4 regions of the Lysinibacillus sp. GW823-FHT02G10 genome follow, and region 4 is predicted to be linked to each of the others. Evidence: riboswitches for the same ligand, from Rfam matches in the RefSeq annotation. Region 4 holds a riboswitch; each other region holds the start of a gene.
What was found. Region 4 has a riboswitch for cobalamin ahead of AC1RFD_RS09045 ((2Fe-2S) ferredoxin domain-containing protein). Riboswitches for the same ligand answer to the same signal wherever they lie in the genome.
Positions count from the first base shown of each region.

Region 1: another riboswitch for cobalamin. It lies ahead of nikA (nickel ABC transporter substrate-binding protein); the one in region 4 lies ahead of AC1RFD_RS09045 ((2Fe-2S) ferredoxin domain-containing protein).
Region 2: another riboswitch for cobalamin. It lies ahead of AC1RFD_RS05565 (ABC transporter substrate-binding protein); the one in region 4 lies ahead of AC1RFD_RS09045 ((2Fe-2S) ferredoxin domain-containing protein).
Region 3: another riboswitch for cobalamin. It lies ahead of cobT (nicotinate-nucleotide--dimethylbenzimidazole phosphoribosyltransferase); the one in region 4 lies ahead of AC1RFD_RS09045 ((2Fe-2S) ferredoxin domain-containing protein).

Region 1 is NZ_JBXAJI010000001.1:1,225,412-1,230,349, forward strand. Features, by position in the region: gene metE (5-methyltetrahydropteroyltriglutamate--homocysteine S-methyltransferase) at 1-1,528, shown strand, start outside; gene AC1RFD_RS06385 (hypothetical protein) at 1,480-1,839, shown strand; cobalamin riboswitch at 1,987-2,179, shown strand; gene nikA (nickel ABC transporter substrate-binding protein) at 2,329-3,945, shown strand; gene nikB (nickel ABC transporter permease) at 4,017-4,938, shown strand, end outside.
Region 2 is NZ_JBXAJI010000001.1:1,054,954-1,059,891, forward strand. Features, by position in the region: gene AC1RFD_RS05555 (hypothetical protein) at 1-110, shown strand, start outside; gene AC1RFD_RS05560 (GTP-binding protein) at 247-2,184, opposite strand; cobalamin riboswitch at 2,367-2,553, shown strand; gene AC1RFD_RS05565 (ABC transporter substrate-binding protein) at 2,717-3,709, shown strand; gene AC1RFD_RS05570 (precorrin-3B methylase) at 3,762-4,439, shown strand; gene AC1RFD_RS05575 (S9 family peptidase) at 4,510-4,938, shown strand, end outside.
Region 3 is NZ_JBXAJI010000001.1:174,523-179,460, reverse strand. Features, by position in the region: gene AC1RFD_RS00860 (trimeric intracellular cation channel family protein) at 281-886, shown strand; gene cobT (nicotinate-nucleotide--dimethylbenzimidazole phosphoribosyltransferase) at 938-1,993, opposite strand; cobalamin riboswitch at 2,085-2,261, opposite strand; gene AC1RFD_RS00850 (hypothetical protein) at 2,669-3,064, shown strand; gene AC1RFD_RS00845 (rhodanese-like domain-containing protein) at 3,107-3,409, opposite strand; gene hfq (RNA chaperone Hfq) at 3,505-3,735, opposite strand; gene miaA (tRNA (adenosine(37)-N6)-dimethylallyltransferase MiaA) at 3,833-4,735, opposite strand; gene AC1RFD_RS00830 (alpha/beta fold hydrolase) at 4,722-4,938, opposite strand, start outside.
Region 4 is NZ_JBXAJI010000001.1:1,728,237-1,733,174, forward strand. Features, by position in the region: gene AC1RFD_RS09035 (sirohydrochlorin chelatase) at 1-392, opposite strand, end outside; gene cobJ (precorrin-3B C(17)-methyltransferase) at 407-2,074, opposite strand; gene AC1RFD_RS09045 ((2Fe-2S) ferredoxin domain-containing protein) at 2,079-2,450, opposite strand; cobalamin riboswitch at 2,597-2,778, opposite strand; cobalamin riboswitch at 3,030-3,214, shown strand; gene AC1RFD_RS09050 (energy-coupling factor ABC transporter permease) at 3,364-4,110, shown strand; gene AC1RFD_RS09055 (energy-coupling factor ABC transporter substrate-binding protein) at 4,114-4,386, shown strand; gene cbiQ (cobalt ECF transporter T component CbiQ) at 4,392-4,938, shown strand, end outside.

The sequences.
Region 1 (4,938 bases), 500 kb from region 4:
GAAGCCGACACTAATTGGTCCCTATACATTTTATAAGTTAACGAAAGGCTACAACAAATTAACACAGGTTGAGTACTTATTAGCTTTATTACCACTCTATACGCAGGTATTAAAAGAATTAGTGGATGCAGGTGCCACTTGGATTCAGCTAGAAGAGCCATCCCTCGTCTTAACACTTGATCCAGCAGAGATAAAGCTGGTGAAAGAAATGTATGACCAGTTAGCCACTGCCGTTCCTGAGGCTAAAATAATGCTACAGACTTATTTCGAAGCTTTAAGTGCCTATGAAGCATTAAGTACATTGCCTGTTCAAGGATTCGGTTTGGACTTTGTTCATGGCTATAAAGGAAATATGGCGTCACTTCGTCAATTTGGTTTCCCGCAGGATAAAGTATTAGGAATAGGGGTAGTGAATGGCCGTGATATTTGGCGTTCAAACCTGGCGGAGGTCAATGCGACAATTCAAGCCATTGAACAGCTAAGTCATGCTGCTGAACTATGGATTCAACCATCAAGTAACCTACAGCACGTTCCAATCACAACCTCTCTTGAAAATGAACTTGACCCTGTTTTAAAGCAGTCTCTGGCCTTCGCAGATGAGAAAATCGTAGAAATCACGGGGCTGACTAAATATAGACGAGATAAAGATGGTTCCTTACAACATAATTTTTCAGAAAGTATGAAGGCGATTGAGGCTCTAAAAAATCATCCAATCCGCCAAAATAAGTTAATTCATCAAGCCGTTCAAACTGTGACAAAGCAAGATTTTGAACGACACAGTAATTTTACGAAGCGACAAACGATCCAACAACAAGCCTTAGGATTACCGCTGTTTCCAACAACTACAATCGGTAGCTTCCCGCAATCAGATGAAGTGAAAAGAAATCGTAATGCGTGGCGAAAGAAACAATTATCGAATGAAGCCTATGAAACATTTTTAGAAGACGAAACAAAGCGCTGGATCTCCATACAAGAGGAATTAGATATCGATGTACTTGTTCATGGTGAATTTGAGCGTACAGATATGGTCGAATATTTCGGTGAAAAGCTGACTGGCTTTGCCTTTACAGAGAAAGCGTGGGTTGTTTCATATGGATCACGCTGTGTGAAGCCTCCGATCATTTATGGAGATGTTGCATGGGCTTCACCAATTACCGTAAAAGAATCCGCCTATGCCCAAAGCCTAACGAAGCGATTTGTAAAAGGCATGCTGACAGGGCCAGTAACAATATTAAATTGGTCCTTTGTGCGAGATGATTTGTCCCGTAAAGATGTCGCTTATCAAATTGCATTAGCACTCCGTAAAGAGGTGGAAGCACTAGAAAACGCAGGTATATCAATTATTCAAGTGGACGAGCCAGCGTTAAGAGAAGGTTTACCGCTTAGAAAGGAGGAATGGGGGGCTTACTTAGAGTGGGCTGTCAATTCCTTTAAGCTTGCGACATCTAGTGTAAAGATGAAACACAAATCCATACACATATGTGTTACTGTGAGTTTAATGATTTCATCGAACCAATTAGCGCACTAGATGCAGATGTGATTTCCATAGAAACATCACGAAGTCATGGGGAACTTATTACCTCACTACAAGTACAGACCTATAAAAAAGGAATTGGCTTAGGCGTCTATGATATTCATAGCCCTCGTGTACCAAGCGAGGATGAAATGCTCGCTATTATGAAAGATAGTCTACAGGTGCTGGACCGTTATCAATTCTGGGTGAATCCAGATTGTGGCTTAAAAACGAGAAAAGAAGATGAAACCGTTGCAGCTTTAGCGAATATGGTTGCTGCTACTAAAACGTTGCGTCAAGCTGTACAACAATCTACATCAAGCTAACGAAATGATTTTTAATCTACTACATCTACTCTCCAATAACGAAGACTAGGGTAAATCCCTAGTCTTTTTATCTTACGTCGATATATATATTATCTTCAGAAAGTAAAATTGACGTGAACAGGCGAGCATGTTATGTTTATTACTAATTTCATAGCAATCATTACAAGTTTGAGTGAAATCGTCTTTCATTCAATTAAAAGGAAAATGGGTGAAAATCCCATGCTGTCCCGCAGCTGTAAATGAGGAGTTTTGTTTCAAATACCACTGAGTGAGTACTTGGGAAGGTGAAACAAAATGATGATTCATGAGCCAGAATGCCTGCTTGTAAGAAGATTCATTGATGATCTACGAAAGATAGGGAGATGGATGGAGACTTGCTCATCGTGGGTTTTTCTGTCCTTATTCTTTTTTAGAATAAGGTTTTTTTATGCCTTCTCTTCTTCAACAAGTAGATGTATTTGTACTACGAATAGAGATAGGAGACAGAAAATGAGATTGACAAAGTATTTACTTCCTTTCCTGCTTGTCCTGACGTTCAGTTTACTTGCTGGCTGTACAGGCACGGATGAAGAAAAGGAAAAGACCTCAGCAAACCAAACAGATGAAAAAATAATAACGATTGGCTGGCCATTAGATGTCGGTCCATTGAATCCTCATACATATTTACCGAATCAAATGACTGCCCAAGCAATGGTTTATGAATCCTTGGTGGAATACAATGATGATGGTACTGTTACGCCTAAGCTCGCCGAAAGCTGGGACATCTCTGAGGATAAAACTTCGTATACTTTCCATCTAAGAAAAGACGTGAAATATTCAGACGGCACTGCATTTAATGCAGATAATGTCATTCGTAACTTTGACGCCGTTTTAGCGAATCGAGACATGCATTCTTGGATGGGCATGGTTAACCACATGAAAGAGGTTGTAAAAGTAGATGATTTTACAATTCGTCTGCAATTGGATGAGCCTTATTATCCAGTCTTAAACGAACTTGCCTTCGTCAGACCTTTCCGTTTTTTAGGGGATAACGGATTCCCAAAGGATGATATGACGCAAGATTCTATCAAAGCACCGATTGGAACAGGCCCTTGGGTATTAACTGAATACAAAAAGGACGAATATGCATTATTTAGTCGCAATGAAAACTATTGGGGAGAAAAACCACTAGTTGAACAAATAAAAGTAAAAATTATTCCTGACTCAGAATCTATTTCATTAGCATTTGAAAACGAAGAATTAGATTTAATTTATGGGCGTGGCATTATTAGTTTAGATAACTATACGTATTTAAAAGACAGTGGCAAATACAAAACTGCTACCTCTGAGCCTTTATCTACGAAAGCACTGCTATTCAATACACAATCTGGTCCATTATCTGAGCTAAAGGTACGTCAAGCCATTCAATATGCTATTAATAAGGAACAAATGGTCGACAGTATTACACATGGTACGGAAAAAGTAGCGAACACATTGTTCTGGGATGCGATTCCTTATGCCAATATAGATCTAGCACCTATTGTATACAATCCAGAAAAAGCCCAACAATTGCTAGATGAGGCAGGGTGGTTATTACCTAAGGGTGAAAAAATTCGTTCAAAAAACGGACAGCTGTTGTCTTTAGATTTGATTTACATTGCATCCGATGCAATTCAAAAACCAATGGCAGAATTAATGCAAGGTGAACTCGCAAAAATTGGCGTTCAGTTGAATTTAGAAGGGGCAGATGTAATGGTCGGTCTTCAAAAATTGATGGATGACCAGGTGGATATTAATTTCTGGCGTACCAATGGACCACCTACAGATCCACATAGCTTTGCAAATGAATCAGCTACACCAAATGCTAGTGGTGTGTACGAGGCGAAATTAGGCCTAGCAAACGCCAAAGAAATCGATACGAAAATTCACCAATTATTAGTAGGAACAGATGAACAGGAACGCGTGCAGCTTTACACGAATATTTTAACGATGTTTCATGACCAGGCACTCTTTTACCCTATTTCTTACGAAACAAATAATGTGATTTATCAACCATCTCTAAAGGATTTTGCACCACGTGCATCTGAATATGATATACCTTATGCACAAATGGCTAAAGAAAAATAAAAGTGGAGGAGAGAGTGTGTCTAGCAGAGACAGCTCTCTCTTTATCATAGGATTGAGTAGGAAGTGACAGCATGTATGAATCAACATGGATCTTTTGTTTAAAAAGAATTTTAACATTGCCCTTTGTCTTATTAGGCGTTTCCATCCTAACCTTTGTATTTATTCGTTTTGTTCCTGTAGAGCCTGCTGAAGTCATACTACGTTTGGCAAGGGTTGCGCCAACAGAGGAAGCCATTCAGGCATTACGTGAGGAACTGGGAACGGACAAGTCGTTTTTTCTTCAATATTTGCTATGGGGAAAGGGCATAATCCAGCTAGATTTTGGAACATCTTTTGTTAGTAAATTACCTGTGGCACATGAACTATTCGTGAAATTACCCGCAACCATTGAATTAGCTATTGCTGCGTTTATCCTCATTTTAGGGCTAAGTATTCCATTCGGAGTAATAAGCGCATTGTATAAGCACACCATCATCGATAAAATCATACGATTCTTTAGCATATTGAGTGTGTCGATTCCAGCCTTTTGGTTAGGTTTCCTATTACTCTATTTATTTAGCTTAAAATTAGGACTCTTTCCGACAAACGGGAAGGGCACACCTGCTCATTTAGTTTTACCCGCCTTCGCACTGGCGTTACCAACAATTGGATTATTCGTTCAGCTTATCCGTTCAACCATCCTAGAAGAATTACAGCAGCAATATGTTCAATATGCACGGCTAAGAGGATTAAAAAGCTCCGTGATTCTTATCCGTCATGTTTTGCGAAATGCTGCTATTCCCTTGACTTCCTTGCTAGGCATGACCCTTGGCAATCTTTTAGGTGGAGCCGTGATTGTGGAGCAGGTTTTTAGCTGGCCCGGACTCGGCAGGTACTTAATAGAATCCATTATGAACAGGGATTATCCAGTTGTACAATGCTATGTGTTAATTATTGCGGTTATCTATGTGCTTGCCAATTTATGTACAGATATATTGCATCGTTTATTGGACC
Region 2 (4,938 bases), 670 kb from region 4:
GTCAACCTGGTAAGGTACTAATTGATTTTACGAACAAGCATGACTATGTAATAGTTGAACCCGCATATTTGTTGGACAATCCAACAAAGAAAGCTGTCGGTGCACTATAAAAACAAGCCCTCCATTTTTTGGAGGGCTTGTAATATCTTATGGCAGGGTAGAGATATATTGATGCCCAAGCAAGAAATACCCGCGCTAGAGCGATGGATACCAGTGGAAGCCGAGGAAATACCAGAAGTGCCCACCCTACAGGCAATGCATGGCTGCCTGTGCTTCTTGCCATGGAACCGAATATCCTTTGCCCTTAGCACAAAAGATACTAGAGGAACTATACTCAGGGTCGGCATTTTTATCGTAGCCAATCTGTGCAATCACATCCTCTGTATTATGGCACACATCATAGCCATCAAATTGGAGTGTGAGTGCACCTTTCCCATTTGTATAGGCGGCAAAGGTTGTGCTGTAGCTCATTAAAGTGGCAACAGGTGCACGACCTGTTAGGATAACATCCGTTTCGGATAAAATCGGGTCATCGAACGTGCCAGCTGCTTGCTGAATATCAGTCATCATACGACCGATAAAGTCATTTGAAGCTTTCATTTTAAAGCGATAATAGGGTTCAAGTAGGACATTTTGTGCCTGCTCCAGCCCCTGACGCAGGGCACGGAAACTGGCTTCACGGAAATCTCCCCCCGATGTATGTTCATTGTGCCCGCGACCTGTTAGAAGTGTAAAATGAATATCTGTTACAGGGAAGCCTGTTAGTAGCCCATGATGGTCACGCTCAAACAGATGCTTTTCAACAAGGCGCTGATTGCCTACAGATAAATGATCGGCATGACAGGCATTGGTGAAGGTATTACCTGTTCCACGTGGATTTGGCTCCATTAATAAATGAACTTCTGCATAATGCTTGAGGGGCTCGAAATGACCATAGCCCGTTACGGTCGTCGCAATGGTTTCCATGTATAAAATTTGCGGCTCACCAAAGGAGACAGCTAATGAAAAACGCGTCATTAATACCTCAGTCAGGACCTCCAATTGAATGGCACCCATAATATGCACATGGATTTCCTGAAATTTTTCCTGCCAGACCACACGCAAGGACGGTTCTTCTGCTTCGAGTAAACGGAAAATCTGTAGCACTTCCTTGATATGCTGATCACCCTCATATTGAACCTTTGCCTGTAAGGTTGGGACAAGCTCATAGGGCTGTGATAGCATCGTTGTACCGATTCGATCCCCAATGTTTGCTTGGCTCAGTCCTTTGACAGCGAAAATTTCTCCTGCCTCTACCTGTTGAACGGTCTCAAAGCGACTGCCGTTATAAAGGCGAATTTCGGTCACTTTTTCTGTTACTTCGTCAAATGAAAATTCATCTCGTACATGCAACGAGCCCTTGGTTGCCTTCATAAAGGTTAAACGCTGGTGACCATCATGACGAATCTTAAAAACCTCGCCCTCAAATGGGGCATCCTTGTCAAAATGGGAAGCCGTTAACAACGGGAGCTGGTCAAGAAATTCCTGAATGCCCTCATCCTTTAAGGCCGAGCCAGCAAAGCAAGGGAAGGCACCTTCATTTTTAATCATTTCCTTTAATTGAGCAAGACACTGTTCATGCTCCAATGACTCATTTAGAAAGGCATCAAGCAATTTTTCGTCGCGCTCCGCCAGCCATTCCATAATATTATTTGATACATAGTCTGCTCGCAGTGGCTCATCGATGAATAATACATACTGAGAGCAATCTTTACGAAGCTGGCTGATGACGGCCTCCATATTGGCACCCTCACGATCCATTTTGTTGATAAAGAAGAAGGTAGGGACATGGTATTGACGTAAAAGTTGCCACACTGTTTCTGTATGGCCCTGTATCCCTTCGACAGCGCTAATGATAATAATGGCATAATCCATCACACGAATGGCACGCTCCATCTCAGGGGAGAAATCGACATGCCCTGGCGTATCAATCAATGTGTATGTATCATCGCCAATATTCATGCGCCCTTGCTCGGCAAATATCGTAATGCCTCGTCTGCGCTCTAGCTCATGATGATCAAGAAAGGTATCCTGATGATCAACACGCCCCCGTGCTTGAATACTATTTGTATGAAAAAGCACTTGCTCAGAGAAGGTCGTTTTTCCTGCATCCACGTGCGCAAGTACACCGATCGTTTTGTACATAAGAAATCCTCGTTTCTATAGAATGCTATCTTTTTATTGTAACAGAATACTAGCTTCTATATTTCTTGTAAAATAGTTCGTCTTTATGTCGAAATAGTGCTAATATAATGATGATTATACTTTTAGTGTCATACTACTGATTGCGCGATAAATTTTCTTCTGCTAGTCTATCAATAGTATTGACCATTATAGAACGTATTGGTGCAAATGGCATTTGTCATTTGCTTAAAAGGGAAATCGGTGCAATTCCGATGCTGTCCCGCAACTGTAAATGGGGAGTCTATACAGCATGCCACTGTAGTGAAACTATGGGAAGGCGTATAGATGATGAACCTAAGCCAGGATACCTGCCAGTATGTATTTTTTGACTAAGAACCACGAGGATGGGGATAGTGATGAAGGTAATGATACCGTTATTTCACTATGCTACTCTCTTGGCGACAAGAGGGTTTTTTTATGCCCTTCCAACTACCTTAGTAGTAAAGAAGTCTCTGATTTCTTTCTATATTTTAACAGCAAAGGAGAAAAGGACATGAAGAAATGGAAAAGTATATGGCTGATGATGATCATTGCCTTGGTCGCTGTTTTAGGGGCTTGTAACGCAAAGGACAAAACGGAATCAGCTGCACAAGGTGAAAAGGTTGAGCCATCTGAGGCGGCAGCAGAAGTAACCATTGAAAATAATGACACAACGCAAACATATACGGAAGCACCAACAAAAGCGATTAGCTTAAATCAACATGTGACAGAAATTATGCTAGCACTTGGTTTAGAGGATTCTATGGTAGGGACAGCTTACTTAGATGATAAAATCTATGAACCACTGCAAGAGGCATACGATAAAGTCCCTGTTCTTTCCGATCAATACCCAACGAAGGAGCAAGTCATCGATGCCGAGGCAGATTTCCTATATGCAGGCTGGAAAAGTGGCTTTGGCGAAAAGGGTGTAGGCACACCAGAAGAGCTTGAAGAATTAGGCATCCATACGTATTTACATACGGCTTCCAACATGACAAAGCCAACATTAGAGGATATTTTCACTGATATTCGAAATATCGCGAAGATTTTCCGTATTGAGGATCGTGGCGAAGCTTTAATTGAGCAAATGACGAAAGATGTAGAGGCAGTACAAGCTAAATTACCAAAAGATAGCGAAAAATTACGTGTTCTTGTGTTTGATAGCGGTGAAAAGGATGTATTTACAGCTGGTCAAAACTTTATGAATGAGCTTGTGACAATCGCGGGTGGACAAAATATCTTTGGTGATGTGGAATCAGGCTGGACAACTGTGTCGAAGGAAGATGCAGTAGACCGCAACCCAGAGGTAGTTGTCGTGATTGATTACGGTGAAACAACGGCAGACCAAAAGATCCAATTCTTAAAAAATGATCCAGCCTTAAAGGAGATGGAAGCGGTCAAAAATGAGCGCTTTGTCATCCTGCCACTTTCAGCAGCGTCTGAAGGGGTTCGTGCGGCAGAGGCCATTGAAATTTTAGCAAAGGGCTTCTATCCTGAAAACTTTTAATCCATTCGAGCTAGCGTTTTTGCTAGCTCCTTTTTTATAAGGAGCGATAAAAATGAACGCATTTCAAAAAAATGTACCAGATCAAACATTTGAAACACTGAACCGTCATGGTGAGTTTACCCGTCTAGCCGTTAGCCCTGGCATTATTAATAAGCATTATACTCCTGCACAATTCCAAAAAATAGCCGAAATTGCTGGCGAAAAGGGGGCGATAAAATATTCTGCTTCCTATAGTATACTCGTATCCATACCAACGTGCGATGCCACGGAAGCGGTGCAAGCCTTACAGGAAGCAGGTCTTTATGTTGCTCCCTCTGGTTCAATCATAGCCATGAAGGCCTGCGATTTTTGTGATGGGGAGAAAATGGAGGCTGCTCCGATAACCGAACAGCTCTATCATGCCATAGAGGGGATGAAGGTACCTGCAAGAGTGCGTGTCAATATTAATGGCTGTGCATCAGCTTGCTACAATGCAGTCTATGATGATATTGGACTCGTTTACCAACAAGAAAGCTTTGATGTCTATTTAGGGGCAGTACCAATGGGAACAAAGGCACAGGCAGGCACGTTATTCGCTAAGAGGGTAGACGTCACACAAATTGAAGATTTTTTACTGCACCTGATAAATCTTTATAAGGAGCATGCTCGCCCAAATGAGCCCTTTTATAAATTTTATCGCAGAACAAAGTCAGCAGAATATTGGGAACTAGTAAAAAATTCAATTAAATAGAGGAATATTACTTAGGGTGTCGAAGTATTGTAGTAAGGCACAGAAAATTACAATACAAAGGAGCAAGAACATGACATCGAAACAAGGGATTCAACCAGAAGATCTTTATCACTTAAAATCAGTAGCAGATCCACAGCTTTCACCAGATGGGACAGAGGTAGTTTATGTAGAGACTCGTATGGACGAGAAGAAAAATGACTATATATCGAATTTGTTTTACATAAACTTGAAGGACAAAACACCACAGCAATGGACATTTGGTGAAGATAGAACGAGTTCCCCTGTTTGGTCACCAGATGGCAGTCAAATTGCATTTTTGTCAACGAGAACAGGTAAGCCGCAAATTTATGTTCTTTCGAGAGCAGGTGGAGAGGCAAAACAGGTGACACATTGTAAAAATGGAGCGACCTCCCCTGTCTGGTCACCATGTGGCAAGAAAATTGCTTTTTCAGTCGTGCTAGGGAAAGATGAAACCATCCTAGATAAAGCGGAGGATGAG
Region 3 (4,938 bases), 1.6 Mb from region 4:
ATTGACTTCAATCACTCTAGAATTCCCTAACCAACTACTGGTATATGAACGCTTTTGACGAATGTTTTTCTTTATTTTAATCACATTTTATCAATTTGTATGTGCACCTGTAAAACTTGCCTATTGTTTCTAAGAGGATTTTACGCTAAGCTAATGTGCGGACTCATTTCAAGATGCGTATTTAATGACCGATTTTGGCTATTAAATTCATAGATTCTGTTACGTAAAAAGTCTTTTAACTTTTAATAAAGTTTATTTATTGATAGAAGGGGTGAAAGGGATGGCTTGGGAGGTTTTTAGTATTATAGGAACAATTGCCTTTGCTATTTCTGGGGCAATTATTGCCATGGAAGAAGAATACGATTTATTCGGTGTATATATACTTGGTATTGTGACTGCTTTTGGTGGAGGAGCTATCCGAAATTTACTCATTGGACTACCTGTCACAACACTTTGGGGACAGGATATGATGTTTCAAATAGCGCTTGCTGCGATTACGATATTCTTTATTTTTCCGCATCATCTGATTCAACATTGGCATCGTTGGGGTAACTTCACAGATGCGATTGGCTTATCAGCATTCGCTATTCAAGGCGCACTCTATGCTGTTAAGCTTGATATGCCAGTAAGCGCAGTCATTGTAGCTGCTGTTTTGACAGGTTCAGGTGGGGGTATTGTACGAGATTTATTAGCTAGAAGAAAACCATTAGTTCTCCGTGATGAAGTTTATGGTGTTTGGGCAGCTCTTGCAGGATTGCTAATCGGATTCGAGGTTTTTACAGGAGACATTTTCCTTTATATTTTATTCGCAGTGATTACAGCTTTACGTATTCTTTCCTATATGATGAAGTGGCGCTTGCCATTACGAAAGTTAAATCGTGCATAAACACCATTCAGCCAATGACCAAAAATTAAGTCATTGGCTGTTTTATTGTTTTTATCTTTTTAACAACTGCATTGATTCTTCTAAAGTCGCCATGTTTTTCATCATCGAGCAAGCTGCATCTAAAATAGGAAAGGCTAAGGCTGCTCCAGAACCTTCGCCTAAACGCATATTCATGTGCAACATTGGTTCAATGCCTAGTAAGGCAGCGGCAATTTTTGCCCCTGGTTCCTCTGAAGCATGGGAAGGAATGATATAATCGATTACTTTTGGTTCGAGCTTATAAGCAATGAGGGCTGCTATAGTTGAAATAAATCCATCAATGACAACGGGTTTACGATGGGCAGTAGCGCCAAGAATAATACCTGTCATCGCCCCTATCTCTAACCCTCCAACCTTAGCCAGAACATCAATAACATCATTTGGATTAGGCTGATTTAAGGTAATTGCTTTTTCAATAACTGCCGCTTTATAGGCAATGCCTCCTTGGCCTACTCCTGCACCAAACCCCGTTACTTCGATAGGGTTGCATCCCGTCAAAACAGCTAATATCGCAGCACTTGGTGTTGTATTGCCGATGCCCATTTCTCCAGTCCCAAGTACATCAGCACCTTTTATGATTTCCTCAGTGGCCACACGGATTCCTACTTCTATCGATTGAATGGCTTCTTGTTTGGCCATAGCTGGACCTTGTGCCATGTTATCTGTACCATATTTAATTTTATGAATAATGACACCTGCATCAAGTGGAATATCTTCTTTTACACCCACATCTACTGTGACCACCTTTGCATTGGTAATCCCCGCAATCGCACAAACGCCTGTACCCCCCTTAGGAAAATTTAATGTTTGAAAGACCGTAACATCTTGTGGATTCGTGGTTACACCTTCCTCGCAAACACCATGATCTGCAGCACAGACAATCATCACTTTTTTGTCGACCATCGGATATAATTGTCCTGTTATACCAGAGAGCTGTACGGCAAGTGATTCTAGTTTACCCAAGCTACCTGGGGGCTTACAAAGCGCATCAATCCGCTTTCTAGCTTGCTCCATACTTTTCATATCAGCCCCCTGAATGTTTTGAATCGTGTCTTGTAATAATTGCATGATTATTTCTCCTCTCGTTCTCATTAAGACAAAATAAAAAGTCTGTAGTTTATTGTCATGACAAATAAACTACAGACTTTTCCATCATCTATATCTTCTATAGCATGTAGGCAGGTCTCCTGGCTCAAGTTCAACATCTCATAGTACCTTCCCAGCAATTTGCTAGTGGCATACACTACGAAACTCCCTCATACAGTGGCGGGTCCGCTAAAGCTTTTCACTTTATTCCCTATTCTCCCTAGTGGGCACCTATTGCTTTATGTAATTATGTTAAATCTACTTTACAACTTTTTTAGTGTCAAGAGGAAAAAATTTTTTGAGTGTTAACTTAGTACATACTGCTATTCACAATAAAAGCTTATCAAGTGCTTGTCCCAATAAATGAATCCTTCACTTGATTCCTAGTCTTCCATAATTAGTGCTTTTTAGAATTCTCTATGTCTAACACTCGGCTTGTACAAAAATCCATTACTGAATCAATTGCCATAACAAGTAAACTCAGACTTTTCAATCATCTCTATCTTCAATAGCATATGTTCTGCCAATTCACTGAGTAATGTTGAACATAAAAGTTGAAACCTTAATAATCTGTTCAATGTAAACATAAATTATTTCTATGATTAAAATTAGGGTGAGTATCAATAGTAAAACGATGAAAAGTTAGGAGTAGATACGATGAATGCAAAACAATTAAGAAACGCTATTGCTGAAACCTGTGAAACGCACGATAGCCTCTATGCCAAACTCGTAAAACCGATCAATCAGTTGTTAATCAATATCGACGCTTCGATCAGTGAAGAGACAGCAAATAAAATACTAGAAAATTTAAAGTTATTTCATAGTGGTGATAAATACATTACGGAGTGTCATTTCGAGGAGAGTCAAAATTTCTTGAAAGATGGCATTGAGCTTCTCCAAAAAGGGGATTTGGCGAATGGAGCACTACAAATTTATGGAGCTGGTCTAAACTTTGCTAGTTATGCTTCAAAAGTGCAGGGACAAAAAAATGTTAATATCTACAAAAACTTTGAAGAGAATTTTAATTTTATCATGGATGCCTTGAAAAAATAATCATGAAAAAAGAAAGAGTTATACTCTTTCTTTTTTCATGATTTATTTAAATTCTAATTCTCCATCATAAGCCAGCATGCCGCCTTCAAGGTTTGTTACATCAAATCCTTGGGCCTCTAAGTAAGCACACGCATTGGCAGAACGAGCTCCAGCCTTGCATACAATAATATATGGCTTTTCTACATCTAATTCCTCTAAACGTTCAGGGATAGTTCCGAGTGCAATATGTTGAGCACCTGGGATCATGCCATGGGCTACTTCATCCTCTTCACGTACATCGATAATATATAGGTCCTCATTTGCATCTAACAGATCTAATAATTGTGTTGTTTCCATTGTTTTCATAAACTTTGTCCTCCAAAATATCAAATTCCACTATCATTATAGCTTGTAGCAAAAAAAACAGCCAGTGTGAGAACACTAACTGTTTAACAAACTTATTATACTTCTGTCTCTAAAAACTCTATTTGTTTTGCTGGTACGAATGTAGAAATGGCATGCTTGTAGATTAGGTGCTGCTTATTTTCAGCATCAAGTAGTAATACTGTAAAATTATCATATGATTTCACAGTCCCTTTTAACTGAAATCCGTTTAACAGAAATACAGTTACAAAAACACTGTTTTTACGTAGTTGGTTCAAGAACGTATCTTGCAAATTGATTGATTTCATCAAATAGCCTCCCTACTAACTTTCTACCTCTTCATTCCTATAGTAGCACGTTCTACCAATTTATCAATTAGTAATTTTTAGAAATTTTTCTTTATTCTTATAATCGATCATCCGGCGTAATAAAATGGACATCCATTTTATTACGGAAATAAGTAAGCTGTCTTTTTGCATAGCGACGGGAATTTTGTTTTAAGCTATCAAGGGCTTCCTCTAGGGTACATTTGCCATCTAAATAATCATATAATTCTTTATACCCGATGGCTTGTATAGACTGCACTCCACGGATATTTTGCTGCCATAATCCCTTCACCTCTTGCAGAAGACCATTTTCCACCATTAAATCAACACGACGATTAATACGGTCATATAACACGTCACGGGACATGTTTTGACCTAGCCCTAAAATAACATGGTCGTAAAGGGGTACTTCCCCTCGATTTTGCGCTTCAGCTGCTTTTGATACACCGCTTAATTCCAGCATTTCTAATGCACGAATAACACGACGTGTATTGTTTGGATGGATTGTCTCCGCTGTTTGAGGGTCTAGTTGTTTTAGTTTGTCATGCATTGCCTCAGGGCCAAGCTTTGCTAATTCCTCATAGTAGGCTTTTCGTGCTTCTTCATCTACTTTTTCATCAGTAAATTGGAAATCATAGAGGACAGCTTGTACATATAAGCCAGAGCCTCCTACTATTATAGGTAATTTTTGACGAGCTTGTATTTCCGCGATCTTCGCACGTACTAATTTTTGATAATCTGCTACCGAAAAAGATTCTGTAGGCTCTAAAAAGCTAAGTAAATGATGAGGAACGCCCTCCATCTCTTCTTCGGTAATTTTAGCTGTCCCTATATCGAGCCCTTTATAAACTTGCATGGAATCACCATTAATGACTTCACCGTTATATTTTTTTGCCAGTTCAATGCTTAATGCCGTTTTACCTGAGGCAGTCGGTCCCACTATTGCTACGACCTCTACCTGCTGCAATTTAGTTTCTATCATATTTTTCTAACCACCGTAATAAAACTTGAAAGACCGCTTCTTGATTGTCTTCATTTAAAATTTCATGTCGTTTATCCTCGAATAAATAAACCGTTACATCCTCTACATCCACCGCTGCTAACTGTTCAGCAACTTTGTAAACGCCTAGCCCCTGTTCACCAACCGGATCTTTACTGCCACTAATCAAGAGAATAGGGAGGTCT
Region 4 (4,938 bases):
GTGTCTTCCTGCTCTTGTTCTGAATTAAAGCCAATTTCAGCTAGGCGATCTTGTAAAATGGCAAAGATTTCATCATGGATACCAATTGTTTGACCATATGTGAAGGTAATTGTTGGATAATGCTCACGCGCATGCTCTATTTCCGCTGGAATATGCAGTTTTGAATGGCCTGCATGCAGTAAAATGATTGGAATTACATGTACCTCTGTAGCTCCCTTTTTCACACAGTTTGTAATACCTTCTTCGATGTTAGGTGAAGCAAATTCAAGGAAACAAGTTTCCACTAAAAATTGTTCATCAATACGCGGTGTCATTTGTTCGATAAATGTACGAACCTCATCATTTCCTGCTGCTAAACGGCTCCCATGGCCGACAAATAAAATAGCTTTCATCTCTCTACTCCTTACTAGTCGCCGCACGGAGCTGGCTCTACTTTTATTTTGGAAGACATATCTTGATACGTAAAATGCAGTATTTTTTTCACACGTTTAAAATATTTAAATAAGCGTTCATTTGGATGAGCATTTGCTTTATATTCTTCAATAATATCTGTAATGAGTGGAATCAGCTGCTCAGGCTCCAGCCCTTCTACAACAGGCTGTGCTGCGTGTGCTGTACGACCGACTGGTTTTGCTCCAATAAAGACATCAAATTTACTTTTGCGGTAGACGATGCCAATATCATCAAATACAGCCCGATAACAGGCCATCCCACAGCCATTAAAGCCAATATTTAATGTCTTCGGTAAGGACATACCGCCTAGTTTTTCTTGTATTTCCTCTGCATATGGTATTGAATCAGCCTTTTCACCGTAGCAAAAATCACAAGCCTTCAGTGATAACACATCACCAATCGGGGATAATAAAAACCCTACTTCCTGTAATTTCTCTGTGATCTGTTCAGGGGCAGTCGTTGGTATTTTCAAATGAATTTGATGATCTGGTGTGTATTCCATCGTCCCCTCATCCCCAACGACCTCCGCTAACATCATCATTTGCTGGGGAGTAAAAAACTTATTGGCTACACCAGGACTTACTGCTAATTCAAAAATAGATTCTATTTTTTGCTGTACAAGCTTCGGTGTTACTTTGACTGCGCTTGTCCCTTTTACCATTGCAAGTGCCGCTGTAGCCATTCCAAGAGCTGTTTTTTTCGGCTTTGGCGTAGCGGCTATACTGGGTTTATTAAAGCGCCCTGCATTAGGGTCAGCCGTAAAGTCATTTCGCGCTGTTCCCGTCTCTTGGTTCATTGCCCAAGGTTCATTTTCTTCGCGTAAACGTTGATGTGGACGTAATGGCTGTTTCTCTTCACCCAGGGTATATTTACGTTGGTAACCGCGGGGCGTAATCATCTTATTGTCATAGAAAAATGTTGACGAATTCCCGATAATGACAGTTGTCAACATACCAATATCATGTTCTAGCATTTCTGCTAGTGTTGTCATGGTCACTTCTTGACGTTCTCGATAGGCACTTTTCACAAGCCCAACTGGTGTGTCTGGCGAACGATATTCTAAGAGTATTCGTTGAGCCTCGACAATTTGTCTTGTTCGACGTCCACTTTTAGGATTGTATAAAGCAATGACAAAGTCCGCCATTGCAGCTGCCTCGACACGCTTTGCAATTAAATTCCAAGGTGTTAGATGGTCACTCAAACTGATTGTACAAGCATCATGCATAATAGGTGCACCAAGTATGCTAGCGCATGAATTAATCGCAGAAATCCCAGGAACAATTTCAACTTCAATTCCTGTTGCTTCTGTCCAGCCTAGCTCAATTAACACCTCATAGACTAATCCTGCCATGCCATAGACGCCTGCATCACCACTCGAAATTACTGAGACGATGCTCCCTGCTTCAGCTTGACGAACGGCTTCCTGTGCACGCGACACTTCTTCTGTCATGCCTGTACTAACAATCGATTTTGCACTTACTAAATCTTGAATCAGCTCTACATAGGTTTTATAGCCTATAATCATATCACTTTGTTGTAAAGCCTCTACTGCACGTGTCGTAATATGCTTAAAATCTCCAGGTCCAAAGCCTACTACGAAAATTTTTCCTTTTTGCGCCATGTTGTTACCCCTCTTTCACCTTTTCGATCCCTTTAATGGCAGTTGTTTGAGCAGTACGCTGTAATGTACCTTCACGAAGTGTAAAGACATGTTCGTTGTATAAGGATTCATGATGTAAATCTTGTACTAGTGTTCTAGCATGCTCTGTTGATGGCACACGATACCAGTTTCCTTGAGGATAAGCGATTACCACACAAGCATCCTTGCAGCGTCCATTACAGCGCGTTCTTGTCGTATGTATTTCCTGATCGAGTGCTTGCCGCTGTATCTCATCTCGAATGGCTAAGGTAATTTCCTCCCCATCCTTTTTCATGCAGCTACTGCCATTGCAAATAAAGAGATGTGTTTTCATCCCCTCTAAATTCCAAGTTGTCATCTTCTGTCTCCCCTCATTTGCTTTTTGGAAAAAGAAAAACCTTTACTCTATAACGAAGAGTAAAGGTTTTGTAGAAGCCAAATAAAAACGAATAGAATGAAATACAGGTACCCGCTTTCGCTTCAACTTCTCCCTCCGAAAAGTTTGCATGCACAATCAAATAAGCAGGTTTCCTGACTTAAGCTTCATTTTACTGTCGCACCTTCCCAAGTTTGTACCAGTGGCTTTGCGATTTCATCAGCTATTACAGTAGCGGGGGCTGTATTGGATTTTCACCAATTTCCCTATTATCTCGAGCTATTCGAGCACTTATTGACGTTTTATATGAAATTTTTAGTAGAATTTTAAATAGAAAACTGTCTTTATCATATCTTATTATTTTAAAATTTCAATATTTCTTTAAAAATTTATGACAAATTTATCAATTTTGAATGGAACTAGGTATGAAATTTATACAATCTATATAATTTGCGCACAAACTTTTATCAGAATATTCACCGTTGACCTTTAATTTAAAAAATTTCATAAAAGGTATAGCATATTTATGGAAATTCATGTTACACTTTGTCGTGAAATCTCACAATTTGAATGTTTTTCGGTGCAAAGTGCTTGTCATTTTGCTTAAAAGGGAAGCCGGTTTGAGTCCGGCGCGGTCCCGCCACTGTAATAGGGAGCTTTATAGAATATGTCACTGTCCAACGGATGGGAAGACCTATAAAGCATTGAACTAGAGCCAGGAGACCTGCCGAAAAATAAGTGATCGTTTCAACCTACGAGGATAGGTGTGCGGCTTAGCAGATGAGACTGTTATTTGCTTTTTTAGCTATGCACTTTTCCACCTAAGGAGAAGTGCTTTTTTTAATTACGCACGCAATATTCTAAAAATCTATTAATTAGTTAGGAGGAAAGCTTTTTGAAATTATCATGGTGGAAACTTAGTTATTTTTTACTGGCCTTTTTAATCGTGCCAAAACGTGCCTTTGCCATGCATATCATGGAAGGTTTTTTACCAATCGAATGGGCTATTTTTTGGTGGGTGATCTCTATCCCATTTATCATTCTAGGATTGCGTTCTATTCGAAAAACCATTGATGAAAATCCTGAAACCAAAATGCTTTTGGGGCTTTCAGGAGCCTTTGCCTTTGTGCTATCCGCCCTAAAAATCCCTTCAGTTACAGGTAGTTGCTCTCACCCAACTGGTGTAGGACTTGGGACAGTACTCTTTGGCCCTCTAGCAATGAGTGTAATTGGAACAATCGTTTTATTATTTCAATCTTTATTATTAGCTCATGGAGGAATTACAACTTTAGGGGCTAATGCCTTTTCTATGGCTATTGTTGGTCCTTTTATTGCTTACTTTGTCTTTAAAGGGGCTCAAAAAGTAGGGTTGTCATTTTCACTAGCCATATTCTTTGCAGCTATGCTTGGTGATTTAGGTACATACATTGTGACTTCTGTACAACTAGCACTAGCCTTTCCTTCAGAGGTTGGAGGCTTTATGGCATCCTTTACAAAGTTTGCAGGTATTTTTGCCTTAACTCAAATTCCTTTAGCAGTGAGTGAAGGAATTTTAACGGTCATTGTGATGAATTTCTTGAAAAAATACAATGTTAGCGAATTAAAAACGTTACGTGTTTTCTCAACAAAGGAGGCACATTAACAAATGAAGAAAAATTTATTGTTATTAGCAATTGTTGTGTTGTTAGCCATCATTCCCTTATTCATACAAAAAGGTGCTGAATTTGGTGGTGCTGATGGAGAAGCAGAAGCAGCTATTGGTGAAATTAATGCGGAATATGAACCATGGTTTGAAAGTCTATGGGAGCCACCAAGTGGTGAAATCGAAAGCTTATTATTCGTGCTACAGGCAGCTATAGGAGCTGGCTTTATTGGCTACTTCATCGGCTATATGCGTGGCAAACACAAAGAAGGTTAACCATTATGTTACTCATTGATAAGTATGCCTATCTGAATAAGCTAGCGTCCGTTCATCCGCTAGAAAAAATGATATTTTCACTTGGACTACTTCTCATAACGCTCATCATGAGAGATGAACGACTTTCACTCATTACATTTTTTGTAATGAGTGCTTTTATCATTTTAGGTGCAAAAATTCCGCTTGCATACTACGGCAAATTATTATTGCTACCTAGCTTTTTCTTATTAACAAGTCTCGTATCTATTTTACTTTCCTTTACATCATCAACGAATACACTCCCTGCCCATATTTGGTCGTTTACATTTAGGAATTGGACTGTCTTTATCGGGAATGCAAGTGTGTTAGCAGTGCAACAGCTGTTCTTTATTGTCCTTGGCAGCATTAGTTGTTTATACTTTTTAATTCTAACCACTTCCGTACAAGGAATATGTTATGTGCTACGACAATGGCGACTCCCCTCTTTATTAGTGGAGCTCGTCGAACTAACCTATCGTTTTATTTTTATGTTTTTAGAAAGCATGCAAAATATACATCTCGCCCAGCAAGCAC